4 regions of the Streptomyces sp. NPDC045026 genome follow, and region 4 is predicted to be linked to each of the others. Evidence: riboswitches for the same ligand, from Rfam matches in the RefSeq annotation. Region 4 holds a riboswitch; each other region holds the start of a gene.
The links. A riboswitch is a leader RNA that binds a small molecule or an ion and turns the genes downstream of it on or off. The one in region 4 is predicted to bind cyclic di-AMP.

Region 1 (6,996 bases), on a different contig from region 4:
GGCGAGGCGCTCGGGGTTGGTGACGAAGAGGTCGTCGCCGACGATCTGGACTTTGTCGCCCAGCTTCTCGGTGATGACGTTCCAGCCGGCCCAGTCGTCCTCGTACAGCGGGTCCTCGATGGAGACCAGCGGGTACGCGGAGACGAGCTCCTCGTAGTACTCGGTCATCTCGGCGGCCGAGCGGGACTTGCCCTCGAACTCGTACTTGCCGTCCTTGTAGAACTCGGACGCGGCGACGTCGAGCGCGAGCGCGATCTGCTCGCCGGGGACGTAACCGGCCTGCTTGATGGCCTCGACGATGAGGTCGAGGGCCTCGCGGTTCGAGCCGAGGTTCGGGGCGAAGCCGCCCTCGTCGCCCAGGCCGGTGGACAGGCCCTTGGTCTTCAGCACCTTCTTGAGGGTGTGGTAGACCTCGGCGCCCCAGCGGAGGGCCTCGGAGAAGGACTCCGCGCCGATCGGCGCGATCATGAACTCCTGGATGTCGACGTTGGAGTCGGCGTGCGACCCACCGTTGAGGATGTTCATCATCGGGACGGGCAGCAGGTGCGCGTTCGGGCCCCCCAGATACCTGAAGAGCGGCAGGTCGCTGGCCTCGGAGGCGGCGTGCGCGACGGCGAGGGAGACGCCGAGGATGGCGTTGGCGCCGAGCGAGCCCTTGTTGTCGGTGGCGTCCAGGTCGAACATCGCCTGGTCGATCAGGCGCTGCTCGGTGGCGTCGTAGCCGACGAGCTCCGGGCCGATCTGCTCGATGACAGCGAGGACGGCCTTCTCGACACCCTTGCCCTGGTAGCGGTTCGGGTCACCGTCGCGGAGTTCGATGGCCTCGAACGCGCCGGTGGACGCACCGGACGGGACAGCGGCACGACCGGTGCTGCCGTCGTCGAGGCCGACCTCGACCTCGACCGTGGGGTTGCCTCGGGAGTCCAGGATTTCCCGGGCTACGACGACGTCGATGGACGGCACGAGCATCTCCTTCTGGGATGTGACGCAACTACGCCGGGCCGCTTGGTCCGGCAACACACGAGCCTATCCGGCTCCGGGCCATCAGCCGGACGACAGACCGGCCCGTGGACAAAACCGAGAGCGAATTGTTTCCGAACGGAACAAAAAGCCCCGGCCGACAACGGACGAAAAACCAGGACCCCTCACACACCAAAGCCCCGCCCCGGGCGCGACGGGGGAATGCGCACCCGGGGCGGGGAGTCCTTGGGGACCTTGCGTGGTACCGGCCATCCGCCGAAAGCCGGTACCCGAGCGGCCTGAGGGCTGCGGCTCTCCTCTATTACTCGCTACGACTCGCTCGAGGCGGAGCCGCCGGCCCGTGTCGCCTACTTGAGGTGGAGCTGCTGGCCCGGGTAGATCAGGTCGGCGTCCTCGACGATGTCCTTGTTCAGCTTGAAGAGCTTCGCCCAGCCGCCCTTGACGTGGTGCGTCTCGGCGATGGTGCTGAGGGTGTCGTGAGCCTTCACCTTGTACTCGCCGTCACCCTTCTTGACCTTCTTTCCGGCCGGGGTCTCGACGGTCTTCTTCGACTCCTGCTTCGGAGCGGCGGGCGTCGTGCGCTCCTGGCTGCGGGTGGTCGGCTGCTCGGCCTTGCGCTCCTGCGGCTGCGGGGCGGCCGGCGCGGGGGCGGCGGAGCCGGTCGAGGCGGCGGAGAGGCCCACGCCACAGCTCGGCCAGGCACCCTTGCCCTGGCTGGCCAGGACCTTCTCGGCGACGGCTATCTGCTGCGCCTTGGAGGCCTTGTCGGCAGTGGAGGCGTACGCGGTGCCGCCGTACGCGGCCCACGTGGACGAGGAGAACTGGAGGCCGCCGTAGTAGCCGTTCCCGGTGTTGATCGACCAGTTGCCGCCGGCCTCGCACTGCGCGACCGCGTCCCACTCGGAGGCGGTGGCGGCGGAGGCACCGGTGGCACCCATCAGCGGGACGGCGACAGCGGCACCGGTGACACCGGCGAGCGTGGCGACACGGACGGCCTTGGACGGGCGGCGGTGCTTGCCCTTGCTGGAAAACAGCATCGAGAGATCCCCTCACCGACGCCTACGAGGTGAGCTGTCGGGTTCGGGCCGGATGAGTGCCCGGTCGCACGTCTTGCGTGCGACTTAACCCCAAGCCGGTCGTCCGGCCGTCTCTCAACGGCCGGGACCGGCACTTACCTTGGGTCCCCCGCTCCTGCCTACGGCGCTTACGCGACGACTGTTCCCGTACGGACATTGGCAGGATTCGGCGTGACATCCGACGGGGCCCGCTGTGGCGAGCGGTGATGACCGTAAGCAGCGGATCGCCCTAATTTCAAAGACGATCAGGGCCTTTGAGACCCATCTCTCACTCTCACCAAAGCGGACATTCAGCCCGAACTGCCGCTACTTTTCGCCCGATTCGAGCCCAAGATCCAGACTCTGACCAGGAAGGATGAGGTCCGGGTCGGCACCCACCGCCTCCTTGTTCCCGGCGTACAGAGCGGCCCATCCGCCGTCCACGTCATGGGTGTCGGCGATGTCCCAGAGGTTGTCACCGGCGCGCACCGTATAGGTATCTTCGTCCGGATTTGCGGCCTTACGACCGTTTTCGTCACCGCGCGAGGCGTGGCGGCCCGCGCCGTCGTCGGCGCGCGAGGAGCCGGCGGTGTCGTCCTTAGCGGCGCCGCCGCGGTGCCGGCCGGCGGCGGGCGGCGTGGCGGAGTCCGAGCCGCCCGAGGCCTCCGGGGAGGACTCGTCGGGGGTCGAAGTCGAGCCGTCCTGGCCGGACTTGTCAGCTTCAGCGACATCCGTGGCGTTACCTGCGGTATCGCCCGACTTGTCGTGATTCTTCTCTCGGGAGTCGTCCTTCGCGTCCGAGGACGCGGAGTCCGACGGCTCGTCGCTCGCGTCGCCCTTCGCCGCGTCGTCGCTCCCGGAGTCACCGGCCGACGCCGACGGGGTCGGCAGGGCCGCACCGGGGTCGACCTCGGCCGCGGCGTCGTCCGCCGTGAGCCCCGAGGTGACCGAGCAGACCGGCCACGCCCGCGGGCCCTGGTCGTCGAGGACCTTCTCGGCGACGGCTATCTGCTGCGAGCGGCTGGCCTGGTCGGCGCGCGGCGCGAAGTCGAGGCCGCCGTAGTTCTCCCAGGTCTCCTGAGAGAACTGGAGCCCGCCGTAATAGCCGTTGCCCGGATCGGCGCTCCAGGAGCCGCCGCTCTCACACTCGGCGAGCTTGTCCCACGTGGCCGTCGACGCGGCGCTCGCGCTGGTCGCGCCAAGCAGAGGGATCGCGATGGCGGAGCCGGCCACTCCTGCGGCGACGATGAGCGCGGGAGCCTGGCGGGGGCGACGGTGACGACCGTTCCCGGTGAGCATGGAGGCGCCTTTCGGGGGCTGGGGGAATGCTGCGGCGGGTGGTGCCGCGATGACTGGTGAACGTAGCGGGAGTCGAACGCTTGTCACAAGTCGATGCAGCGGAGATCACGTGAAAGTCACAGTCTTGACGATCCGTCAGCTACGAGGCTTTGTCCGGGCCCGCCTGATGCGGCGTGAACTCGACCGGAAGCGTGCGCAATCCCCGCATGATGAGCCCGCCACGCCAGCGCAAATCGGCAGGTTCCCCCGCGAGTCGCAGGTCCGGAAGGCGCGTCAGAAGCGTCGCGAGGGCGGTCTGCCCCTCGAGGCGCGCGAGGGGCGCGCCGAGGCAGTAGTGAATGCCGTGCCCGTATCCGAGGTGCTGATTGTCACGCCGGGACAGGTCGAGGGTGTCGGGCTCGTCGAAGCGCGCCGGGTCACGGTCGGCGGCGGCGAGGACAACGAGGACGGGGTCGCCCGCGGCGATGTCCTGGCCGCCGACGGTCAGCGGCTCCGTCGCGAAGCGCCAGGTGGCCAGCTCCACCGGGCCGTCGTAGCGCAGGAGTTCCTCGATGCCGGTCTCCAGGAGCCCGGGTTCGGCGGCGCCCGGGGCGAGCGACCGCTGGAGCCGCTCGCGCTGCTCGGGGTGCGTGAGCAGGGCGTACAGGCCGTTGCCGATCAAGTTGACGGTGGTTTCGAACCCGGCGAACAAAAGGATGAAGGCCATCGCGGCGGCCTCGTTCTCGGTGAGGTGCTCGCCGTGGTCGGAGGCGCGGATCAGGCCGGAGATGAGGTCGTCACCCGGGTCGTTGCGCTTGCGGTGGATGAGTTCGGCGAGATAGCCGCGCATCTTCTTGACGGAGCGCGCGACGCCCCCTCGCGGGCCCCCGCCGTGGCGGATCATCATGCCCGCCCAGTCGCGGAAATCGTCCTGGTCCTCGCGCGGGACGCCCAGCAGGTCGCAGATCGCGTAGATGGGGAGCGGGAACGCGAAGTCGTGGATCAGGTCGGCCTCACCCTCGGCCGCGAACCGGTCGATGAGCTGATCCGTCAACTCCTGCACGCGGGGGGCGAATTCGGCCACCCGACGCGGGGTGAACGCCTTCGAGACGAGGCGGCGCAGGCGGGTGTGGTCCGGCGGGTCGATGTTGAGCAGATGCGTCATCAGTTCGGCCTTGCGCTCGCCCGGAATGCCGGTCTTGCCCTTGGCGTGGGCGGGCTCGTCGTGGTGCGCCGGGTTCTTGGACAGACGCTGGTCGGCCAGCGCCTGCTTCGCGTCCGCGTACCGCGTGACCAGCCACGCCTCGACACCGCTGGGGAGCGTGGTGCGGTGGACGGGCGAGTGCTCGCGCAGCCAGGCGTAGGCCGGGTACGGATCGGTGGCGAACTCCCAGGTGAAGAGTTCGGGAGCGGTGCGCTGCGCGGGCTTGTCGGTCACGCGTCGACGGTATCCGGCGCGGCGCGCCACTCCTGCCGGGCCCCACCGCCGACCGGTTCTAGCCCAGCCCCTCCGCGCCGCGGATCGCGTCCCGGTACGCGCGGGCCGCCGCTCGCAGGGCCGCCTCGGGGTCGACTCCGTCGGCCTCGGCGCGCAGGGCGAGTGCGAGCAGTTCGTAGCCGATGCCCTCGCCGCCCGGCGTCGGCACGTCGAGGCCGGCCGTGCGGACGCGGGAGCCGAGCTTCGCCGCGAGTGCGAGGCCGGGCTGGCCGACGGGTACGCCGTCCGTGACGGACTCGCGCTGCTTCTCGACGGCCTTCGTGCGCAGCCAGTGCTCCTTCACGTCCTCGGGGGTGAGGGCCGTGTCGTCGCCGAAGACGTGCGGGTGGCGGTGGATGAGCTTCTCGACGATGCCGCCCGCGACGTCGTCCACGGAGAACGCCTCGTCCCCTTCCTCACCGGACGCCTCCTCGGCGATGCGGGCGTGGAAGACGACCTGGAGGAGTACGTCCCCGAGCTCCTCGCGCAGTTCGTCCCGGTCGCCGTCCTCGATCGCCTCGACGAGTTCGTACGCCTCCTCGATCGCGTACTTCGCCAGTCCCTTGTGGGTCTGCTGCGAGGACCACGGGCACTCGCGGCGGATGCGGTCCATGACCTGGACCAGATCGAGGAGGCGGGCGCCCGGCAGGTCGTAGGAGGCCGGGAGCAGTTCCAGGTCGGGCATCGAGACGCGGCCCGACCCGGCGAGGGTGGCCAGACCGTCGGTCAGGCGCCGGTCGCCCTCGGCGGTGGCGACGACCACGACGGTGCGGCCCCCGGCGCAGGCGTCGACGAGCTCGTGGGCGTTCGGCGCCGCCTCCCGCACCTCGATGCCGGCCTCCCGCAGATACGGCAGCTGCGGGTGCGCGGCGTCGGCACACAGCACGTCGTCGGCGGCGTGCAGCAGCTGCCAGGCCGACCAGGACAGCAGGCCGGGCGCGACCCGGTGGCTCGTGGTGAGCAGGACGATGCGGCCGGTCGGGGCGGCGGCGGGTGCGTTCGCAGCGTTCTCTGCGTTCGCAGCGTTCGCAGCGTTTTCGGGGTTCTCGGGGTTCACGTCTCGAACGTAACCCAGGCCGCCTGCCGCGCATCGGGCGAGAGGCCCTACGCCGTCTGCTGGTCCCCCGTCTTCGGGGACGTGACCTCGCGCACCCACGGGGTCTTCGCGTCGGCGCGGCCGTGGCTCTTGGCGATGTCCCAGGTGCCGTAGCGCGGGTTCAGGTCGACGTTCAGCTCCTTGGAGGCCTGGTCGAGCGCCTTCCAGAAGGGGGCCTGGTCGGTCTCGGACTGGGACTGCATGTTCGCGCCGACCTTCTGGGCAAGGCCCATCACCTCAAGGTCGGTGCGGGCGCTGTCCGCGATGCGCTCGGGCGCGATGTTGTACTGCTCGAGCAGGGCGAGCTCAAGCTGCCGGGCGCCGCCGGCCTGCTGCCTCATAGCGGCTTCCCGCTCCTGGATCTGCCTGCGGGTCACGGTGACGCCCGCGTCGGCGGCCGCCCGGTGCAGGACACGGTCGAAGACCATGGAGTGCAGCGTGTTCCGGGTGAGCGTGCCTGACTTGGCGATGGCCTGCTCGTACTGCTGGTCGTCCTTGGTGGCGGCCTGCTGGGCGTCGCGCACCTCGTTCACCCGGTTCTCCAGCTGGGAGACGCTGATGCGATCGCTGCCCACGACGGCCGCGGCGCCGGGATGCGCGTCGCTGCCGCAGGCGGTGAGGAGGGGGACCGCGGCTACGGCGGCGGTGGCGAGGACGAGTGCGGTGCGGCGGCTGTTGCTGCGGTGCAAGGTAGGGCCTCCCTGCGAAGAGTTTGTGCGTCGGTGCACAAAGTCCGGCGGTGATCGATGTTAGGCAGTGGCCGTGCTCTCGGCCACCTATTCGACCCAACGATTCGCCGGGAGTTGAGGCACTCCCCCGCTCCCGGCCCGCCCCGGCTCAGCCCCGGACCTGCCCCAGCCACTGCAAGGTGCGGCGGATTTCGGCCGGGATCGGGTGTCCGGGCCCGTGCACGCGCTCCGCGTCGTGCAGAAGGCGTACGAGGGTGTCGTGCGCGGCGGCCCGGTCGCCGAGGGCGAGGAGCAAGTGGCCGATGCGGCGCCGGACTTCGAGGGGCAACGTGAGGTCCGTCGTCGCGTACTGGTTCTCGTAGTACGGCAGGAGCGCGCGGTACTCGGCTAGTGCGGCGGCCGGTTCGCCCAGCTGTTCCA
Region 2 (6,996 bases), on a different contig from region 4:
CGCCAAATGTCGTCGACGGTTCCGGGAACGTAGCGGGAACGTAGTCGGAGCCGCCGCCACTGGACAGATGTGCGGAGCTGGTCCACTCTTCTCGTCCGTGATCACCCCTTCCCAATCCCCTGAGCCCAGCGCGGGCGCCCGCTCGCGGCAGTTCGAAGCCATCGCCGCCGTGGCGGAGCAGACGGCCGCCCTGCTGCGGTCGTGCGCGGACACCGCGGTGCCCATCCCTGGTGCGCAGTGGACCGTCGGCGAGGCCGCCGCCCACCTGATGGTGGCCAACGAGCTGATGGTCGGCCTCGCCGAGGGCCGCCAACTGCCGTACGGCGACGGCACCCCGGAGAGCCTCGCCGAGGCCAACGCCGCCTCCCTCGCCGCCTTCACCGAGCGCGACGGCGCCGTGCTGGCGGACGGCATCGTCCGTCACGCTCAGGCGTTCAACGAGGCGGCCTGTCTGCGCCCCGCGGACGAACCGACGCTCACCCCGCTGGGCCCCATGGACCTGGCGACCCTCGGCTCGTACCTGCTGACCCACATACTCGGCCACGGCTACGACATCGCCGTCGCGTTGCGCCGTCCCCACATGGTCGACCGTGAACGCGTCGAACTGACCCTGCCGTTCCTCACCTTGGCGATGCCCCGGGTCGTCGACAAACGGGCCGCGGCCGGCCATGACGGCTGCTACGAGCTGCGCGTGCGCGGCGGCTCCCGCTTCGCGGTGACCTTCGCCGACGGCGTCGCGACCGTGAGCGCCGAGCCACCGCGCCGTCCTGACTGCACGATCGAGGCCGAGCCGGTCACGTTCTTCCTGCTGGCGCTGGGCCGGTGCAGCCCGACGCGGGCCATCGCGCGCGGCAAGATCCTCGCTTGGGGGCGCAAGCCCTGGCGCGCCCCGGGCTTCCCCACCCTGTTCAGGGCGCCGTAGCGGGTGCCCGTGCCCGTACGGGAGTCGCTGCGGCGGCACCGCCCGTTTTTGTTGCTCAGGTCTTACTCAACTCTCTTCATCCCAGGCCGGATCACAGCGATGATCACTCCAACGAAGACATCGAGTGGCGAAGCGTGGACCGACCGCCGCCCGGTCGCCGAAGCGCAATCATGGGGGAGCGGAAATGGCGAAAGCAGTGCGGGCCTCGTTGGGGGAGATGTGGATCACATGCCAGGTCTGCAAGAGCGATCTCTTCCGTGAGCGAGGCGTCAAGCTCAACAGCACTGGTGGGGAGCTGTTCAATCTGGCCTGGGCCGATGAGACCGCGACGGGGCTGATCTGCTGGCGATGCGGCTTCGTGCACCTCTTCGTGAATCGAGAGATCCAGTTGCACCGCGTCAAGGACTGAGCGATGACTGACGTGCCGGCCATGCCGTGGCTCGCCGGCCAGTCAGTCGGTGGCGTGGCGGGGTGCCTTCTGCGGGATCGGGATGCAGAAGAGCGCAAGGGCGGCGGCCGTCAGGTACGCGGCCGCACCGATGGCCATGCTCGTCCGCAGCCCGGCGGTGAAGTTGCCCGCGGCGGCCAGCAGGGAGCCTCCCAGCGCGACGCCTGCGGCACTGCCAATCTGGCGGGTGGTGTTGAACAGGGCGGAGGCGGTGCCGGAGAACTCGTCCGGGGCGGCGGCCATCACGGTGGTGGTTGACCCGGTGAGGGCGAAGGACGTCCCGAAGCCCGCCGCCATCATCGGCGCGACGAGCAGTGCGTAGTCCGGGTTCGGTCCGGCCGCGGCCCAGCCGGCCAGGCCTGCCGCTCCGAGGAGCATGCCGGTGACCACAAGCGGGCGGTGTCCCGTGCGGCGTGCCAGTCGCCCGGACAGGACGGAGGCGAACATCGTCATCGCCACCGCCGGGAAGAGGGCGAGCCCGGTGCGCAGCGCGGTCAGGCCGCGCTGATGCTGGAAGTACAGACTGGCGGTGAAGACCATGCCGTAGAAGGCGAAGTTGAACAGCATGCCGATGGTCGCTGCCCCGCTCATCGGGCGGGAGCGCAGTAGACGCAGGGGCAGCACGGGGGTGCGGGCCAGGTGCTCGCGCAGGACGAACGCGGCGGCTGCCAGCACGCACAGGCCGGCCCCGGTCAGGATCAGTGGGTCCGCCCAGCCGCGTCGTCCGGCCTCGTTGAGTACGGCGGTCAGCAGGGCCACCATCGCGATGATCGCGCACTGGGCCGGCCAGTCCACGGGGCGGTCCGTCCGCCGGACCGAAGCGGGCACGCGGCGCAGCGTGAGCAGCAGGCAGGCGCATCCGACGGGCAGGTTGATGAAGAACACCCAGCGCCAGCCCACGGTCGTGACCAGGAGACCGCCCAGGAGGGGGCCGGCGGAGGCGGCGATGCCTGCCATGGAGCCCCACAGGCCGAAGGCCCGGGAGCGCTCGACGGGTGAGGGGTACGCCTCTTGGAGGAGAGCGAGGGAGGGGGGCACGATCAGCGCCGCACCGAGTCCTTCCAGCAGCCGGGCGGCGACCAGAGTCCCGGTGCTCGGGGCCAGCCCGCAGCCCGCCGAGGCGACGGTGAACACCGCTACCCCGGTGCAGAAGATCCGGCGGTTGCCCAGCCGGTCCCCGAGCGCACCGCCGGTGAGCAGCAGGCCGGCGAAGATCAGGGTGTAGCTGTTGGTGATCCACTGGATCCCGGTCAGTGAGGTCGACAGGTCCCGCCCCATCACCGGAACGGCGACGTTGATGACGGTCACGTCCAGGATGACCATGAAGTAGCCCGCGCAGACCGCGAGCAGCGGGGCCAGGGGCCGGCCCGAAGCCGCAGACCTGTCCGGTCCACAGCCCTGAGGGCCGCCGCTACGCATCATGGCGACACGTTATTTCAGGAACGCGCCTCCCTCGGCAGCCCACGGCCGTGTCAAGCTCTCACGCTGAACCGCTTCGTCAGGAGTGCGATTCGGGACGGCCGCGGGGCCGGGCCACCCTGGCCCGTGGGGTCAGGCATCGCCCGGCCCCTGCCAGGGTGGCCTCGCCTCGCCTCGCCTTGCTGCGTCCGTCAGGAGATTCGGACGAGGTGGGATGCGGTCTAGTACGGGCCGTTCACGTTGTCGATCGAGCCGTACCGGGCGGCCGCGTAGTGGCAGGCAGCGGTGATGTTGGCGACCGGGTCGTAGCTGTCCATCGACGTGCCGGGCACGTGGTAGGCGGCGAACGTGGGGGCGATGACCTGCAGGAGTCCCTTGGACGGGGTTCCGGCGAGAGCGTTGGAGTCCCAGTTGTTGATGGCCATCGGGTTGCCGGAGGACTCGCGCATGACGTTGCGGTGGATGCCCTCGTAGGAGCCGGGGATGCCATGCTGGGCCATGATGTCGAGCGACTCCTTGATCCAGCCGTCGAGGTCGTTCGTGTAGGACTTCTTCGCCGGGGCGACGGCGGGCTTGGCGGTGAGCGTGGTCGTGCGCTCGGAGCGGTCCGCCCGCTCGGCGGACGCCCTGGCGGCGGCCGGCTTCTGCGCGGACTCGGCCGGGCCCTTCTTGCCGAGGGTGAGCTTGACGCCGGGGTGGATCAGCTTCGGGTCGTCGCCGAGGACGCTGCGGTTGTCGTCGTACAGCTTCTTCCACCCGCCGCTCAGGGAGTGGTCTCGGGCGATCTTGGAGAGGGAGTCTCCCGCGACGACGACGTAGCTCGTCTGGGCCGCGGCGGGCTTGGCCGCCGTGTCGGCCTGCGCCGCGCTGGCGGCGGTCGCGCCGAGCAGCGGGAGAACGAGCACAGCCCCGCCCGTGCCTGCTGCGGCGAGGCCCCGGGTGAGCGAGCTGGACTTGGGGCGGCGGTGCTTTCCCTGTGCAGCCATGACGAATTCCTCTCCGTCGCCTACGAGGTGAGCTGTCGGGTTCGGACGGGAGACGTCCGGCCGCACTGTGAATGCGACTTCACCCCGAGCCGTTCCGGAATCCGGATCAGCGACTTACCTGGGTTCCCCGCTCCTGCCGTGCGTGCGTGAGTGAGTGGGAGTTTCCGGACAGCGGCAGGATTCGGCGTTCCATCCGGATTGGCCGTGACGTTAGGCGAGAAAGCCCGGACGGAACAAGACCAAAATTTGAATAGGGAATGCGCGAGGTCGGTTCCTGGCGGCCGGAACACTGCGCCCTCTTTGATCGAAAAGCCCAACTCTCTTTGCGTGGAACGGAAGTCCGCTCGGCCGGCCCCGGGGGCCAAGGTGGTCGGCGTGACCCATTTCACTGAATGGGATGCGGGTTGGAATGCGGCTCGACGGAGATGCCGGAGCGTGATGTTTCGCGTGAATGCCGGGCAATGCGGTCAGTCTTTGTATATGTCGTTAATAATGCGAAGAAGTATCATTCATGCGCAAACATGGACATATCGAGGAGTGGGCATTTCGTGTCAAACTGGACATATGTCCATCAATGCTGGCCTGGCCGCGTCCGGACCTTCCTCTGCACGCACCGTTGAGGCACTCGCTGCGGCCGATGGTCGGCAGGCCCTCTCGGGTCAGTGGAATGTGGAGTTCCTAGTTCCTGCTCGAGTGCATCCCGGATGGCGCGATTCGTCGACGGCTGGGTGGCGCCTGGTGATTCCTCGACCGTGAGCTGATGCCCGGCGTTCCCAAGTGGTCGGGTCCATTGGGCGGCCTTGCCGGCGGGCGAGTTGAGTTCTCTGCGGACAGGTCAACGATGGTCACAGGGCTAAAGATTGATGGTCCAACCGCCAGTCCCGAAGGCGAAGGACGCCTCGAATCAGGGTCTTGGCAGTTCCGTCGAGACCGATCCCGATAGTGACGGGACGTCAATTAGGGACCGGAACGCACCATCGGATAATTCAATTGATCCCACTCACTGAAACGCGAGAGGGAGCGGGAGCGTCACTATCGACGGCTCGCTCACGGCCTTCCTCGTCGCCGTGCTCAGCGGCCGGCTTCCCGTCCCGCTCAACAGAGCCTGACCGAAGGCACGCCGCCGTACCTGCCAGGGCGCACTGCCGGCAATCCCACCCATCGGGAAAGCGCCATGGCCGTCGTCCTGCCTCCGGCCCATACTCGTCTCCCGCCGGCTGACAGGGGCGGGGCGGCACCGACGTGCTGATCCCCGTCCACCACGAGGACACGCACGCGCGCACGGCCGCCGACTGGCGCATCGTCACCCGCGCCGTTCACCTGCTCTGGTACGAGCGCCGTGCCTTCCCGGCTGCCGGCGCACAACCACCGGCAACCCACCACATCCAAGGGACGAGATGCCGAACACGCAGAACAGCACCACGCAGAACACGACCACACAGAACAGATGGGACCAGGAGTGCGACGTCCTGGTGGCCGGTTCCGGCGGTGGCGCGCTCACCGGCGCGTACAGCGCGGCGGTCCGTGGACTGGACACCCTGGTCATCGAGAAGACCGGCTACTTCGGCGGCACCACCGCCTACGCAGGCGCCGGCCTGTGGCTGCCGGGCAATCAGGCCCAGGAGCGGGGCGGTGTGGCGGATTCCGCCGACCTTGGTCGCGCGTACTTCCGTGGGGTGGTGGGCGACGCCACCCCGCATGAGCTGCAGGACGCCTACCTCGACCACGCCGGAGAGACGGTCGCCTTCCTCGAGGGCAACGCGCACGTGCGATTCGAGTACCGCGCCTTCCCCGACTACTACGCCGCACCCGGCCGCTTCGAGGCGGGCCGCGCTGTGTTCCCCGTGGACCTGCCGGCGCCCGAGGCGCCGCACGCACTTCTCGGCGCGGTACGGCCACCGGCGTGGGCCGAACGGTTCGGTCTGCCCATGCCTGACGGCCCGCTCACCGACGGCCGTGCCTTGATCGGTCGCCTGCTGCTCGCGCTGGAGTCCACCGGGCACGGCCGCACCCTGCGGCACACCGCCCTGCGACGGCTGATCGTCGAGGGCGACCGCGTGGTCGGTGCCGAGGCCGAGCAGGACGGCGGCACTGTGCGGATCCGCGCCCGCCGGGGAGTGCTGCTCGCCGCGGGCGGCTTCGAGGCCAACGCCGAGCTGCGACGCCAGTGGCAGAACCTGCCCGGTGCCGACTGGACGATGGGCGCACCTGGAGGCAACACCGGAGACGCGATCACCGCGGCGGCCGAGGCCGGAGCCGCCACCGCTCTGCTCGACGAGTCGTGGTGGTGCCCGTCGTTGCGCTTCCCCGACGGTTCGGCCGCCTTCACCCTCGGCCTGCATGGCGGGATCTTCGTCGACGGCTCCGGCCGCCGGTTCGCGAACGAGTCGCTGCCGTACGACCGGATGGGCCGTCAGATGCTGGCCGCCAAGGCCGGAACCACGCACGACAACCCGGTCTGGTGGGTCTTCGACGGACGGTTCGGCGACGAACTGCCCGGGATTACGGTGGTGCCCGCCGACCGGAAGGCCTTCACCGAGGCCGGGCTGTGGCGCACCGCTGACACGCTGTACGGCCTCGCCGAGCGAATAGGTGTCGACGCCGGAGCCCTGCGGACCACCGTGCAGACGTTCAACAGCTACGCAGCCGACGGCGTCGACGCGGACTTCCATCGTGGAGAGGACCCGTACGACCGCTTCTTCGCCCAGGGCGACGCGGTCAACCCCTGCCTGGTGCCGATCGAGGAGGGCCCGTTCCACGCGGTGCAGATCGTCCTCGGCGACCTGGGCACGAAGGGCGGTGTACGGACCGACGCCCGGGCCCGGGTGCTGCGCGAGGACGGCAGCGCGGTCCCCGGTCTGTACGCGGCGGGCAACACCACCGCCTCCGTCTCCGGCCCCGTCTATCCGGGGCCCGGAGTACCCATCGGCTCCGCCATGGTCTTCGGGCACATCGCCGCCTCGGACATGGTGCAACAGCGGGCGGTGGCCCGGTGATCGGGAACGCCGCCCGCGTGGCCGTCCACGCCGGCCGCCACAGCACCCGTACGCGATCGCGTATTCCGGTTCCGTGAGGAGAAGTTGATGGAATGCGCTCTGGTGCTCCACGTCCCACGGTGACGCGGTGACGTTCTTGCCGTCGGAGCAGTCCGGGGTCATCACCGGGACGACCCTGCGGGGGTGGACCGCGGGATCCTCGCGGCGCCGGGCTGGTTCCGGCGT
Region 3 (6,996 bases), on a different contig from region 4:
GTCAGGTTCCACTCCTTGGCGAGGGGCGTGCCCTCGAAGGGGATCAGGAAGTTGACCGGCACCGAGTCCGGGTCGAGTTCACGCAGCGAGTAGACGACGTCCACCAGGTCCTCGTCGCTCTCGCCCATGCCCGCGATGAGCCCGGAGCAGGCGGACAGGCCGGCCGCGTGGGCCTTCTGCACCGTGTCGACGCGGTCCGCGTAGGTGTGCGTCGTCGTGATGTCGCCGTACGTGCTCTCGGAGGTGTTGAGGTTGTGGTTGTACGCGTCGGCGCCCGCCCCGCGCAGCCGCTCGGCCTGGCCCTCGGACAGCAGACCGAGGCAGGCGCACACCTCGACGCCCTCGTTCTGCTCCTTGATCGCGCCGATGGTCTCCGACACGCGGTCGACGTCCCGGTCCGTCGGGCCGCGACCGGACGCCACCAGACAGACCCGCTTCGCGCCGCCCGCGACACCGGCGGCCGCGGCCTTCGACGCCTCGTCGGGCTTCAGCCACGTGTACTTGAGGATCTCCGCCTTGGACCCGAGCCGCTGCGAGCAGTACGAGCAGTCCTCGGGGCACAGGCCCGACTTGAGATTGACCAGATAGTTGAGTTTCACCCGCCGGCCGAACCACTGGCGCCGCACCTTGCCGGCCGCGGCCACCACATCGAGCAGTTCGTCGTCGGAAGTCGCCAGAACGGCGAGCGCTTCTTCACGGCTCGGCAGCTCGCGCCGCAGCCCCTTGTCCACCAGCGTGTTCAGCAGGTCCATAGCCCGATCCTGGCCTACGTCCCCTGCTCAGGCCAAGGAGGCTCCGGACAACTCTGCCGGTTCGACGTGTGGGTATTGCCACACACTGGGCGGCTGGATGTCCCGCTAGTGTCTGTGCACTGCCTACAAAGACGCAGGGGCACGGGACAGCACACCCCACTCGAGAACCGGTCGCGACACACGGCCGTCGGAGGGACTCACATGGCGGGATCGCCGTTCGGCTGGATCGACGAGCAGGAGCGCGTGCGCCGCGGCGCCGGACTCGTCCGCACGCTGCGCCCCCGCCCGTCATCGAACCCCCTCCTCGATCTCGCGAGCAACGACTACCTCGGCCTCACCCGCCACCCCGAGATCACCGGGGGAGCGGCGGACGCGGCGCTGCGCTGGGGCGGCGGCGCCACCGGCTCCCGGCTCGTCACGGGCACCACGGAGCTGCACACCGAACTCGAGCGCGAACTGGCCGAGTTCTGCGGCTTCGAGGCGGCGCTCGTCCTGTCGTCCGGCTACGCGGCCAACCTCGCCGCCGTGACCGCGCTCGCTCCGCACGGCTCCCTGATCGTCTCGGACGCGAGCAACCACGCCTCCCTGATCGACGGCTGCCGGCTCGCCCGCGGCGCCACGCAGGTCGTCCCGCACGCCGACCCGGGCGCCGTCCGTAAGGCCCTCGACACCCATCAGGGGCCGGCGGTCGTCGTCTCCGACTCCGTCTTCTCGGTGGACGGCGACGCGGCTCCACTGCCCGAACTCGCCGGAGTGGCAAGGGAGTTCGGGGCGGGTCTGATCGTCGACGACGCGCACGGGCTCGGGGTGCTCGGCGACGGCGGCAGGGGGGCGCCGCAGGCGGCGGGGCTCTCGGGCGCCGACGACACCGTCGTCACCGTCACGCTGTCCAAGTCGTTCGGCAGCCAGGGCGGCGCCGTCCTCGGTCCCGCCCGGGTGATCGACCATCTCGTCAACACCGCACGGACGTTCATCTTCGACACGGGCCTCGCGCCCGCCGCGGCCGGCGCCGCACTCGCGGCCCTGCGCCTGCTGCGCCGCGAGCCCGAGCGCGCCGACCGGGCGCGCGCCGTCGCCTCCTCGCTGCACGAACTCCTCACCGCCGAGGGGCTCCAGGCCGTACGGCCGGACGCCGCCGTCGTCTCCGTGCGTGCGCCGTCCCCCGAAGAGGCGGTGCGCTGGGCGGCCGAGTGCCGTGCGGCGGGCCTCGCCGTCGGCTGCTTCCGTCCCCCGTCCGTGCCGGACGGCATCTCGCGGCTGCGGCTGACCGCCCGCGCCGACCTGACCGACGATCAAATCGCCGAGGCCGTACGGGTGATCAGCCGCAACGCTCCCGACTCTGCTTTCACCGCAGGGAGTTGAGGAACCCCTCCCACGCGGAGGGCGAGAACAGCAGTGCGGCTCCGGCCGTGCGCTTGGAATCGCGCACGGCGAGCAGTCCGGCCGAAGGGCCGCGGCGCAGGGCGGCCGTCTCGACGCAGTTGTTCATTCCGGTGCTGCGGCTGCTTCGCCGCCATGGCGCGTCGTGCAGAGAGGTGCTGGGAACCGCGGCGGATGGTACGTACCGAGGCAGAGCTGACATGGTGCCTCCTTACGTGCGTTCACTGACCTCAGGGCGGTGTGCTCCGGCGATCCCGGCGATGAAATCCAGTGAGTCCCCGGGCGAAAGGGCGTGGATCCGAAGGGTGTCGAAGGCGTCCGTGTACGCCTTGAGGTCTTCTTTCCGCTCGAGGTAGAGGCTACTCGTCAAATGGTCGAGAACTACTACGTCGAGATCAGAAGTGTTCGGAAAGGAGAACACAACGAAAGGGCCGGTGAGTCCGACATGCTCTCCCGCGGCGAACGGCAAAACCTGTAGCCGCACATGGGGAAGCCTTGCCACGGCGGTGAGATGACGCAGCTGCTCCGCCATCACCTCGGGACCGCCCACCGGCCGCCGCAGCACCGCCTCGTCGAGCACCGCGCTGAGCCGCAGCGGCGACGCCGAACGCAGCACGTCCTGCCGGGCGATCCGCACCTCGACCAGGGCGTCGACCTGCCCGTCCGGCAGCCCGTCGAGCGCGGCCCTGGTCACCGCACGCGCGTAGTCGGGCGTCTGGAGGAGTCCCGGCACGACGGACGTCTCGACCGTCCTGACCCGGCACGCCTGCGACTCCAGGCTGATGAAGTCCCGGTAGGCGGGCGGCAGAAGACCCCGGTAGGCGTGCCACCAGTGCTGGCCGCCGTCGTCCCCCGACCCGGCCAGCGCGACCAGCAGATCCCGTATGCCGGGGTCCGAAACCTCGAACGCGTCGAGCAGGAGGCGTACGTCCGACGCCTTCACGCCGCTGCGCCCGGTCTCGATACGGCTCACCTTCGACTGGTGCCAGCCGACGAGCCGGGCCGTCTCACCACTGGTGAGCTGCGCGCGGGCACGCAGCGCGCGCAGCTCCGCGCCGAGCCTGCGGCGGCGCACCGCCGGACCGTGTTTCATTCCGTCTCCTCGGACCTGCGGCCCGGCTCCTTCCGGCCCGCCGGATCGTTGTTCTGAGCCGACGGTAGAGGAAGCAGGCGGCGTACGCCCAAATGCGGCCCACCGACGCAGAGTTCACCGCTTCGAGCGACAGATATATGCATATCTCGGGGGATCGGCTCCATGGGTCGAGCGGGAGTGGCACTCTGGCGCGAAGCACCAGTCCGGGGGGCGCCTCGAGTCATCCGCCATGTGTCGGATTCAGGCCCCGGCGAAAAAAGGGACGACGTCGCCATGGCAGATCACCAGGAAGCATCCGTCACTCTGCCGAGCGATCCCGCCTCGGTCTCCTCGGCCCGCACATATGTCGGTGACGTACTCGCCGAATGGGGCATGCCGCGCGACGCGGAAACAGCCGACACCGTCCGGCTCATCGTCTCCGAACTCGCCACGAACGCGGTGATGCACACCCGCGGGCAGTCACCGGTCTTCACCGTCGACGTGCATCTGGCGCGCGACGAACAACTGCGCATCGGTGTCACGGACAGCCACCCGCGCTACCCGAAGCGGCTGCCGGCCGCCGTCCAGCAGGACAACGGGCGCGGCATGGTGATCATCCGCTGTCTGACCGCGGAGTGCGGCGGAAGCCTGTCGGTCCGGCCCACCCCCGAAGGCGGCAAGACCGTATGGATCGCCCTGCCGTGGACGGTCCCCGTCCCGCAGGCGTGACGGGCAGCAGGCACGAGGCGGCTACGGGGACGGGGTGTCCGTCCCTTCCTGTGCCCGCGTGAGTGAGCGCCGCACCAGACGCGGCAGCACGCCCCACAGGCCCGCACAGACCGCGAACGTGCACGCCCCCGCCGCGATGCCCGCCGCGCGCCCCGCGGTGACGTCCACGACGAGCAGCACGGACCCGGCCAGGGCGAGCATCAGAACGCCCAGGCCGGCCGAGGCGAGCCGCGAGGACATCTGCACGATCTCCGGCTTGGCACCCCGCCGGAACAGCGCGCGGTGCAGCGCCGCGGGCGCCGTGAACAGCGCGGCGGCGAGCACCGCGAGCAGCAGGGTCGCGATGTAGGTCGCGCGCTGCACGCCGTCGAGCGACGGGAACCTCGGAGTGAACGCGAGCGTCAGCAGGAACGCGAAGAGGATCTGCACGCCCGTCTGGGTGACTCGCAGCTCCTGGAGCAGCTCGCCGAAGTTCCGGTCAGCACGCTCCAGCCGCGTCTCGTGCCGGTCCTGATGCCGGTCCTGATGCCGGTCCTGATGCCGGTCCTGAGCTCCGCCGGGCGGGCCCGTGGCGCGTCGGTCGTCCTCACCGCCTGCGGGTCGGTCCTCGTCCATACGACCACGAGTACCCCATCGCGCGGTTCCAAGGCGGACGGGGCGGGCGCGTGCCCCTCCGAAGCCTGACGGGTCCCCAGGCCCCCTGGGGACCCGTCAGGCGACGCGAAGGGTCTTCGCGGACACGACCTACCGCACGCGCCCGTACCAGACGCTCTTCGTCCAGATCCGCTCCAGTCGCACCACGGCACCGGTCTTCGGCGAGTGCCAGATCTTTCCCTTCCCGGCGTAGATGCCGACGTGGTAGATGCCGCGGCCCGCGTGGAAGAAGACCAGGTCACCGCGTTGGCGATGGGACGCGGAGACATGGCGGGTCTTGTTGTACTGCTGGGCGGCGGTGCGGGGCAGCTTCTTGCCCACACGCTTGAACGAGTAGCGCGTCAGGCCCGAACAGTCGAACCTGTGCGGTCCTGAGGCCCCCCATTGGTAGGGGCTTCCCTTCTTGGAGGCCGCGATCTGGAGGGCCTTCGTCGCCGGTGGCGCGGCTTCCGCTTGGGGCGCGGCTCCGGGGACCAGCAGGCTGCCACCCGTTACGGCGAGCGTGAGGGCCGAGGCGGTGCCGGCCCTGGTGAGCAGCGACGGGACACGATTGAGCGCAGTCATGCGCAACCCTTCGTCAGCCGCCTGTGAAGGATGACCTGTCGGATTCGGGCTGGCGAAGTTGCCCGGCCGCGAAGTGCGGCTTCACCCCAAGGGCCGGCCCGGAAAACAGCTCCGGCGGCCCGTCATGCTCGGGTCCTCCACTCCTGCCGATCCACTTCTGTCGACCTGGCATCCGTACGGCGGCAGGACTCGGCGTCCGCACGGACCGCCCCGCCGCGGCGGCGGGGGCTTGTCGTCGGAAGGGATCTTCACGCACGAACGGCGCGACCGCAGCGCGGAATCGGCCGTGTGTGAGTGTCCTCACGAATGATCTGTTCGGGTGGACAGCGCACCTTTCGCCCCCGGCGCGGGGGTCCCAACGACGCCCGCACCAGCAGCGGAAGGCGAAATTCCGCACTCCGCGTACACGTTCCGCGCAACTTTTCCGGTTCGCATGTGCGAGTACCGGCTACTCCGTATGTGGGTACCTCTTCTGGTCCGTTTCAGCCCGGCTCCGGACGGTTCGAGTCGATCGCTTCGGTCTCGGATGCGCCGTCAATTGACCGGCTCCGGTGGCAGAGTGACCCGTTGTGTCCTTCTTTCTCCGTCCAGGACCCGCAAAGCCTGAGCCAGCGTCGTCGTGTGGACCTCGCTCTCGCCCCGCTGATGCATGAGCGTCAGGGCGTCCCTGAGCGCCGTCGCCTTGCTGACGAGCGCTTGCGCGGCCCGTAGTCCGCCGTACGTGTGGTCGCTCCTGGCCGGGTTGATCCTGCCGAGCAGGTCGACGACCTCCAGGTAGCGGTCGAGGAGCTCGCACTCGGCGCGGGTCAGTGCGGGCAGTGGGGGCAGCTCGGGCGGCAGCATCGCCGGTTCACCGGGCGCCGGGGGCCGAACCGGACGTCTTGCGGTTCTCGATGACCCGGTCCACGAGCCCGTACTCCACGGCGTCCTGGGCCCGAAGGATCGTGTCCCGCTCGATGTCGGCGCCGATGCGCTCGCGGCTCCGCCCGGTGTGCCGCGCGAGCAGTTCCTCCAGCTGGGCCCGCATGCGCACCAGTTCACGGGCCTCGATCTCCAGGTCGGTCGGCTGGCCCTGTGCGGGTTCGGGCAAGCCGGGCTGATGGATCACCACGCGCGCGCCGGGCAGCATGGCCCGCTTCCCCGGCGTCCCGGCGGCCAGGAGTACGGCAGCGGCGGAGGCGGCCTGCCCGAGACACACGGTTTCGACCTCGCAGCTGACGAACTGGATCGTGTCGTAGATCGCCGTCATCGCGCTGAACGAGCCGCCGGGGGAGTTGATGTACAGCGCGATGTCCCGGTCCGGCGCGGCGTACTCGAGGTGCATGAACTGCGCCATCACGTCGTTCGCGGAGGTGTCGTCGATCGGCGTCCCCAGGAACACGATGCGCTCCTCCAGGAGCTTGGAGTACGGATCGAACGTGCGGTGCCCGGCCGAGGTGCGCTCGGTGAACTCGGGCAGGACGTAGCGGGCGGAAGGTCGGGTCATGACGCGTGCCTCCTTGAGCGCGACACTCGGTCGCTACTCGGTCGCTGCTTCTGTAAAAAATGTACAGGACGTACGGAGAGTGGAAAAGGTCGGAGGCGTGCGAGGCGCGAGAAAGGGGGCCGGCCCGCGCTCGATGCGCGTGGCCGGCCCCCTGCTCCGTACTCCTGTGTCGTGGCTACCGGTCGCCGTCGTCCGTCCGGGACAGGCGCAGCGCGAGATGTTGCAGGAGGTCCGCGGACTTGATGTCGGACCGGCCCGAGTCATGCACCTCGGCGAGCTCGGAGAAGAGGAACGCGAACGCGCCCACCAGGGAGATCGTCACCGGCATCAGCGCCGCGATGGTCGCTTCCGCCGCCTCC
Region 4 (6,996 bases):
CGGGACGGGACCCTGGTCGACGACTTCCTGATCCGTGAGGCCCCGCGCACGGTGCACGTGCTGAACGCTCCGTCCCCCGCGGCGACGGCCGCGCTCCCGATCGGCCGCGAGGTCGCCCGGCGGGCCCTGGCCGCGCTCGGGCAGCGCCCGGACACGTAAAATCGCCTCACTGTGTCTGAGTCACCCCACACCCCTGAAGCCCCCGGTCCCGCACGCGCCAAGGGCGAGCCGCGCTTTCCCGACGGGCCGGCGCCGGACCCCGCCGGTTCGCACTTCGAGCGGCGCATCCGCAGTTTCCAGCCGCGCCGCAGCCGCGTCACGACCGGCCAGGCGGACGCCCTCCAGCGGCTGTGGCCCGCGTGGGGCCTCGACATCGACGGGCAGCGCGTCCTCGACCTCGACGAGCTGTTCGACGGCAGGAAGCGCGTCGTCCTGGAGATCGGCTTCGGCATGGGCGAGGCGACGGCGCAGATGGCCGCCGACGATCCCGACACCGGCATCCTCGCGGTCGACGTGCACACCCCGGGCCAGGGCAACCTCCTGGGCCTCGCCGAGCGGAACGGCCTGACGAACGTCCGGGTGGCCAACGGCGACGCGATCATCCTGCTCCGCGAGATGCTCCCCGCGGCCTCCCTCGACGGGCTGCGCGTCTACTTCCCCGACCCCTGGCCGAAGAAGCGCCACCACAAACGGCGCCTGATCCAGCCGGAGTTCCTCAGCCTCGCCAAGGTCCCCCTCAAGCCCGGCGCCCTCGTGCACTGCGCGACCGACTGGGAGCCGTACGCCGAGCAGATGCTCGAAGTCCTGACCGAACACCCGGACTACGAGAACGCGCAGGCCGACGGCGGATACGCGCCCCGGCCCGCGTTCCGCCCCCTCACACGCTTCGAGGGACAGGGCCTGGACAAGGGCCATGTGGTCCACGACCTGCTCTTCCTGCGCGCGGAGCACGCACCCCAGTCCCCACCGGCCACCGCGGCGGACTGACACACCCCGTCGCGGCCGGGCCCGTCGCTCGTTAGGGTCAACGCTGTGGCGACCTATCCCTCGTATCCGAATGCGTTTCCGCACGCGCAGCCCGGAGCAGGCGCTCCGGGGCCCGGCACGCTGCGGCATCCGCGCTGGTGGGAGCGGAAGGCCGTGCACGCCTGGGCGCTCGTCTCGCTCCTCGCGCTCTCCGGCCTGGTCATCCTCGCCCTCGTGCGGGAACAGACCGGCACCAAGGGGTTCCTGGTCGGGATCTGCCTCGCGGTCCTGCCCGTCCCGCTGCTGATAGCCGCGTTCCGCTGGCTGGACCGGGTCGCACCCGGACCCTGGCGGAACCTGCTGTTCTCCTTCGCCTGGGGCGCCTGCGCCGCCGCGCTCATCGCGATCGTCGCGAACAGCTTCGCGACGCACTGGATCGCCACCAACTCGGCCGACCCCGCGAACGCCGACACCCTCGGCGCGACGGTCATAGCGCCCATCGTCGAGGAGTCCGCGAAGGCCTGCGCGGTCCTGCTCATCTTCCTGTTCCGCAGACGGGACTTCACCGGGATCGTCGACGGCATGGTGATCGCCGGGGTCACCGCCACCGGCTTCGCGTTCACCGAGAACATCCTCTATCTGGGCAACGCCTTCGGCACCGACCAGCTCAACAGCGGCACCGGCATCGCCTCGGTGACCGCCGCCACCTTCTTCGTACGCATCGTCATGTCGCCGTTCGCGCACCCCTTGTTCACGGTGTTCACCGGCATCGGCTTCGGCGTCGCGGCCTGGACGGCGCCCGACCGCGGCCCGGTGCGGCGCGTGTTCCTGCCCCTCGCCGGGCTGCTGCTCGCGATGGGCATGCACGCCACGTGGAACGGCTCGTCGGCGTTCGGCCGCTTCGGGTTCTTCGGGGTCTACGCGCTGTTCATGATGCCCGCGTTCGGCCTGGTGACCTGGCTCGCGATCGGGACCCGTCAGCGCGAACTGCGCACGGTGCGCTCCGAGTTGCCCGCGTACGCGGCGGCCGGCTGGGTCGGCCAGGACGAGCCGTTCGCCCTCGGCTCGATGCGCGCCCGCCGCCTGGCCCGCGAGTTCGCGCAGCACCACGGCGGCAAGGAGACGGCTCGCGTCGTCGCCCAGTACCAGCAGTACGCGACCTCGCTCGCGCTCCTGCGCCACCGCGGGCGGCGCGGCCGGGCCGGCGCGGACTATGTCGTACGGGAGCGGAAGCTGCTCGACGAGCTGTGGGCGCGGCGCCACGCGGCCCGCCCCGCCCTCGCCTACGCGTCCCGCGCCACCGCACCCCCCGTGTTGTGGGTGCCGCCGATGTACGCGGGGCCGGTGTACGCGGGGCCGGCCGCCCCGTTCCCCGCGCACAGCGCGCACAACCCGTACCGCTACTGAGAACGAACGCCTGCAGGGCTTGCGTCCGGCTCCGTCCGGGTCAGGCGGACGCCTCGGTGAGCTTCGAGAGCTCCGCGTCCGTCAGCTCCAGCTCGGCCACGGCCACCAGTGCCGGCAGCTGCTCCACGGTGCGCGCGGACGCGATCGGCGCGGCCACCGTGGGGCGGGACGCGAGCCAGGCGAGGGCGACGGTCGCGACCTCGGCGCCGTGCGCCTGCGCCACCTCGTCGAGGGCCTTGAGGACCCGCAGTCCGCGCTCGGTCTGGAGGTGCTTGCCGGCGCCCTCCGCCCGCGCGCTGTCGACCTCGGCGCCCGGCCGGTACTTGCCCGTCAGGAACCCGGACGCCAGGGCGTAGTACGGGACGGCCGCGAGACCGCTGCGCGAGGCGACCTCCTGGAGCCTGCCCTCGTAGGTGTCACGCGAGACGAGGTTGTAGTGCGGCTGGAGCGCCGCGTAGCGGGCGAGGCCCTCGCGGTCGGAGAAGTCCAGGGACTCCTGGAGCCGCTCCGGGGTCAGGTTCGACGCGGCGATGGCGCGCACCTTGCCGGACGTCACCAGCTCGTCGAGCGCGGTGATGATCTCCTCGACCGGCACGGACGGGTCGTCGAAGTGCGTGTAGTAGAGGTCGATGTAGTCGGTGCCGAGGCGGCGCAGGGACTCGTCGGCGGCGGACTTGATGGTGTGCGCGGACAGGCCCTTGAAGTCGGGGTGGGCGCCGACCTTGGTGGCGATGACGACATCGGAGCGGTTGCCGCGCGCGGCCAGCCACTTGCCGATGACGGTCTCGGACTCGCCGCCCTTGTTGCCCGGGACCCACGCCGAATACGCGTCGGCCGTGTCGACGAAGTTGCCGCCGGCGGCGGTGTACGCGTCGAGCACGGCGAAGGACTGCGCCTCGTCGGCGGTCCAGCCGAACACATTGCCGCCGAGGGAGAGCGGGAACACCTCGAGGTCTGACGAGCCGAGCTTGCGAAGAGAAGTCATGACCACCCACAACACCGATGTGGATCAAGATATTCCGGGCATGCCGGACCGACAGCCCTGACGTCGGGGGGTTGCCGTCAGGACCGCCGGGGTTCGGAGGGTACGAGCCTCAGATCGTCAGGCCGTTGGAGCGCAGCCACGGAGCGGGGTCGACCCCGGTCGCCTGGCCGCCCGGGTGGACCTCCAGGTGGAGGTGCGGCCCGGTCACGTTGCCGGTGGCGCCGACGCGGCCGATGATGTCGCCGCTGGTCACCTTCTGGCCGGCGCTCACGTTGAGCGACGACTGGTGGCAGAACCAGAGCTCGGTGCCGTCCGGGAGCTCCAGGACCGTGCGGTAGCCGTAAGCGCCCGCCCAGCCGGCCTCCTTGACGGTGCCGGAATGGATCGCCTTGATCGGCGTACCCGTCGGAGCGGCGAAGTCGAGACCTGTGTGGTAGCCGGAGGACCACATCGAACCGGGCTGACCGAACGTGCCGGTGATCGTGTACGAGGCGACCGGCAGCGTGAAGCTCTTGGCGAGCTTGGCGAGGCGCTCGGCCTCGGCCTTCTTCTTCGCGGCCTCCTCCGCCTTCTTCTTCTCGGCGGCGGCCTTGGCGGTGGCGGCGTCCCGCTCCTTGGCGGCGTCGTCGGCGGCCTTCTTCGCGGCGGCCTGCTCGGCGGCTGCGGCCTCGGCCTCGGCGGCCTGGTCCTGCTGCTGCTCGGCCTGCTGCATGATGCGGGCGCGCAGGGCCTCACCGGCGGTCGTGCCCTGCTCGGCGTCCGCGGTGCTGACACCGGCTTCGGTCAGCGGGCTCGCGGAGGCGCCGGACGAGTCATCGGCGCCGTCGGATATCAGCGCGCCCACGCCGGGCAGCGACTTGGCGTCGGGCAGCGAGTCCTTGACGGCCGAGAGGTCGGGCATCGAGATGTGTACGGGGGGCTTGCCGCCCTGCGCGGTGGCGATGCCGCCCGCGCCGACGGCCGCGATCACGCCGACGCCGAGAACGGTGGAGCTGCGCGCGAGACCGCCGCGCTGCTTGGCTACGCGGTGCCTGCCGCGTACGGGGCGAATGGACTCCTCGGTGGGGTTCCACTCCTCCCAGGTCTGCTCGTCCGCCGGGCCGAAGGCTTCGTCGATCGGCGCGTAGGAGAACTCTGGGGCAGGCCGGTTTGACGCCACTGGGGCGCGCTCCTTTCCTTCCTTCTCGCCTACCGGGTTAGCTGACGGGTTCGGAGCAGGAAGGTCTCCTACCGACGCCTTCCGCAAGGAAAGACGTCCGATTCACCCCAAGTTGGTGGTTCCCCGGCTCCCTTGCGGGATTAGGCGCGTGCGCACGGAGCCATCTCTTGTGACGGCTGGGACGACCGCGCTGCGTTATCGAACGTTAATAGACACCAGGGCTCGATTCCAAGCTGTTCCGACTGATCGTTAACGCCTTTGGCCTGGACTTATCGGGGCACGAGCGGGCGGAATCGGGCGAGTTGACCGGCCGTCGGAGCGGGCCGCCCATCTGACGGTTTGTCAAATGTTATGCGCAGCGACGCCGTTCGACTACGGAAGGTGAAGGCGGCGGTCACCGCTGCTTCACTGCTGCTTCACGGCCGCCTCACCGCGAGCAGCGCCATGTCGTCCGTCGTGCCGCCCCCGGTGTGCCGGCGGACCTCGGCGGCGAGCGCGGCCAGCAGCGGATCGGGCCCGGAGAACATCCGCCCGGCGAGCCGCGCCGCCGGGTCGTAGAACGTGCCGTGCACGTCGCGCGCCTCCGAGAGGCCGTCGGTGTAGAGCAGCAGCGTCGCCCCGGACGGGAACTCCGTCTCCGAAGCGCGGTCGGGCCAGGTGCCGAGCTCGCCCATCCCGAGCGGCAGCGCGGCCTCCGGCGCCGACAGGACCTTGAGCGCCCCGTCGCCGCCCAGGAGCAGGGGTTCCGGGTGGCCGCGGTTGATGACCCGTACGAGGCCGTTGCCGTGCGGGATCTCGGCGAGCACGGCCGTGGTGAAGCCCTCGGTCTCGTCGAGGCCGTTGCGCCGCATCCCCTCCCGCGCGAGCGCCCGCTCCAGACGCTGCGCGACCGCCTCCAGGGTCGACTCCTGCTCGGCCGCCTCCCGGAAGGCGCCGATGACGACGGCCACGGCGGCCACCGCCCCCATGCCCTTCCCGCGTACGTCGCCCACGACGAGCCGTACGCCGTGCGGGGTGTCCTGCACCGCGTACAGGTCACCCCCGATGAAGGCGCCTGCCTGGGCGGCCTCGTAGCGGGCGGCGATCTCCAGGCCGCCGATGCGCTCCGCGGGCTCGGGCAGAACGGCGCGCTGGGCCGCCTCGGCGATCTGGCGCACGGAGGTGAGCTGCTCACTGCCCCGCCGCACGACGCGGTTCATGACACAGGCGAGGACGGCGACGGTCACGACCGTGACGAGTTCGGTGACGGCGTCCGTGTCGTAACTGCGGGTGTATCTGAGATGCACCCCGAGTACGACGGCGACGGTCGCGAGACCGGTCAGGAAAGTGCCACGGGGCGAGAAGAACGGGGCGGCGACCAGCGGGGCCGCGGTGAACAGGGGTACGCCGGTGAACGTCGACGGCGTGACGTAGTCGTAGATCGCCCCGACCACGATGAGGAGCACGGGCAGCAGACGGACGAGGAACCGGGCGCGGGACAGGCCCTGCTCCGTCTCTCGCCTGTGCCCTCCTCGCTGCCCCACAGCTCGTCTCCCGCCACCGTCCGCGTCGGTCCCGCGTCTGCGCACGTCATCGGGCCCCACCCCAGAGTTCCCCCCGAACAGGCGGCGGGCGACCTGGTGGGACCGACCGGGTGAAAGGGGCCCGAGGCGGCGGATCGCGGAACGCTGAGGAACCGATTCGCGTTCTGTCGCCGTAATGGCGTAGAGTCGTGTTTACCGACGCGGGGTGGAGCAGCTCGGTAGCTCGCTGGGCTCATAACCCAGAGGTCGCAGGTTCAAATCCTGTCCCCGCTACTGAAGGCCGAAGGCCCGGAACCAATGGTTCCGGGCCTTCGGTGTATCCCGTATCCCCTCACCTGTTGAATTACAGGTCGAACTCGTGCGGGGGCAGGTCGAGCATCAGGCAGGCCTCGCGGACGACGGCCTGCTCGGTCTTGTCGAAGTCACCGTCGGCGCCGCCGATGACGATGCCGATCTGGATGACCGCGCGCGCCTCGGCGGGCTTCTTCTTCGCCTTGGCGATCTCCTGGAGGACGCTGACCTTGCCGAAGGCGAAGTCGGCGGTCAGCTTGTTCAGGTTCGCGTCGAAGCGGCTCTGGAGCTGGTCCGCCGGGAAGTTCTGCAGCACCTCGTTCGTGGAGATGAGCTGGGCCACGCGGCTGCGCTCGGCCGGGTCGACCGTGCCGTCGGCCGCGGCGACCAGCGCGCACATCGCCATACTCGCGTCACGGAAGGCGCCGCTCTTCAGGTCGTTCTTCTTCGCCATCAGCTGCGTCTGCATCGTCGACGCGGACTCCTTGAAGCGATCCCACAGGGCCATGACTCTCCTCGTTCGGCCTTACTGATCTTCTACAGCGCTGTAGAAACTAGCGGCGAGCGGCAAAAGTTCCGCCCCTAAACTGAACCCCCAGAACCCACCCCCAGAACGCCTTGCACCCCTTGAAGGCCTTGCACCGCATACGGGGGAGCCTTTCGCG

Region 1: linked by a shared signal. The riboswitch ahead of AC07EJ_RS15150 (transglycosylase family protein) and the one ahead of AC07EJ_RS15240 (M23 family metallopeptidase) in region 4 are both predicted to bind cyclic di-AMP.
Region 2: linked by a shared signal. The riboswitch ahead of AC07EJ_RS34130 (transglycosylase SLT domain-containing protein) and the one ahead of AC07EJ_RS15240 (M23 family metallopeptidase) in region 4 are both predicted to bind cyclic di-AMP.
Region 3: linked by a shared signal. The riboswitch ahead of AC07EJ_RS12500 (C40 family peptidase) and the one ahead of AC07EJ_RS15240 (M23 family metallopeptidase) in region 4 are both predicted to bind cyclic di-AMP.

The regions. Positions count from the first base shown of each region.
Region 1 is NZ_JBWKIS010000005.1:444,489-451,484, reverse strand. Features, by position in the region: gene eno (phosphopyruvate hydratase) at 1-969, opposite strand, end outside; gene AC07EJ_RS15150 (transglycosylase family protein) at 1,329-2,018, opposite strand; cyclic di-AMP (ydaO/yuaA leader) riboswitch at 2,023-2,194, opposite strand; gene AC07EJ_RS15145 (transglycosylase family protein) at 2,364-3,335, opposite strand; gene AC07EJ_RS15140 (cytochrome P450 family protein) at 3,475-4,752, opposite strand; gene AC07EJ_RS15135 (nucleoside triphosphate pyrophosphohydrolase) at 4,811-5,848, opposite strand; gene AC07EJ_RS15130 (SurA N-terminal domain-containing protein) at 5,896-6,576, opposite strand; gene AC07EJ_RS15125 (serine/threonine-protein kinase) at 6,725-6,996, opposite strand, start outside.
Region 2 is NZ_JBWKIS010000022.1:144,976-151,971, reverse strand. Features, by position in the region: gene AC07EJ_RS34145 (maleylpyruvate isomerase family mycothiol-dependent enzyme) at 101-922, shown strand; gene AC07EJ_RS34140 (hypothetical protein) at 1,107-1,331, shown strand; gene AC07EJ_RS34135 (MFS transporter) at 1,374-2,789, opposite strand; gene AC07EJ_RS34130 (transglycosylase SLT domain-containing protein) at 3,011-3,775, opposite strand; cyclic di-AMP (ydaO/yuaA leader) riboswitch at 3,778-3,946, opposite strand; gene AC07EJ_RS34125 (FAD-binding protein) at 5,173-6,771, shown strand.
Region 3 is NZ_JBWKIS010000004.1:431,606-438,601, reverse strand. Features, by position in the region: gene bioB (biotin synthase BioB) at 1-752, opposite strand, end outside; gene AC07EJ_RS12525 (8-amino-7-oxononanoate synthase) at 954-2,114, shown strand; gene AC07EJ_RS12520 (DUF397 domain-containing protein) at 2,098-2,334, opposite strand; gene AC07EJ_RS12515 (helix-turn-helix domain-containing protein) at 2,344-3,225, opposite strand; gene AC07EJ_RS12510 (ATP-binding protein) at 3,499-3,933, shown strand; gene AC07EJ_RS12505 (DUF6328 family protein) at 3,955-4,548, opposite strand; gene AC07EJ_RS12500 (C40 family peptidase) at 4,678-5,151, opposite strand; cyclic di-AMP (ydaO/yuaA leader) riboswitch at 5,155-5,332, opposite strand; gene AC07EJ_RS12495 (hypothetical protein) at 5,686-5,994, opposite strand; gene AC07EJ_RS12490 (ATP-dependent Clp protease proteolytic subunit) at 6,002-6,637, opposite strand; gene AC07EJ_RS12485 (hypothetical protein) at 6,813-6,996, opposite strand, start outside.
Region 4 is NZ_JBWKIS010000006.1:18,186-25,181, forward strand. Features, by position in the region: gene lhgO (L-2-hydroxyglutarate oxidase) at 1-159, shown strand, start outside; gene trmB (tRNA (guanosine(46)-N7)-methyltransferase TrmB) at 172-987, shown strand; gene AC07EJ_RS15230 (PrsW family intramembrane metalloprotease) at 1,033-2,373, shown strand; gene AC07EJ_RS15235 (aldo/keto reductase) at 2,414-3,358, opposite strand; gene AC07EJ_RS15240 (M23 family metallopeptidase) at 3,468-4,517, opposite strand; cyclic di-AMP (ydaO/yuaA leader) riboswitch at 4,529-4,674, opposite strand; gene AC07EJ_RS15245 (PP2C family protein-serine/threonine phosphatase) at 4,934-6,040, opposite strand; tRNA gene AC07EJ_RS15250 (tRNA-Met) at 6,240-6,313, shown strand; gene AC07EJ_RS15255 (tellurite resistance TerB family protein) at 6,384-6,839, opposite strand.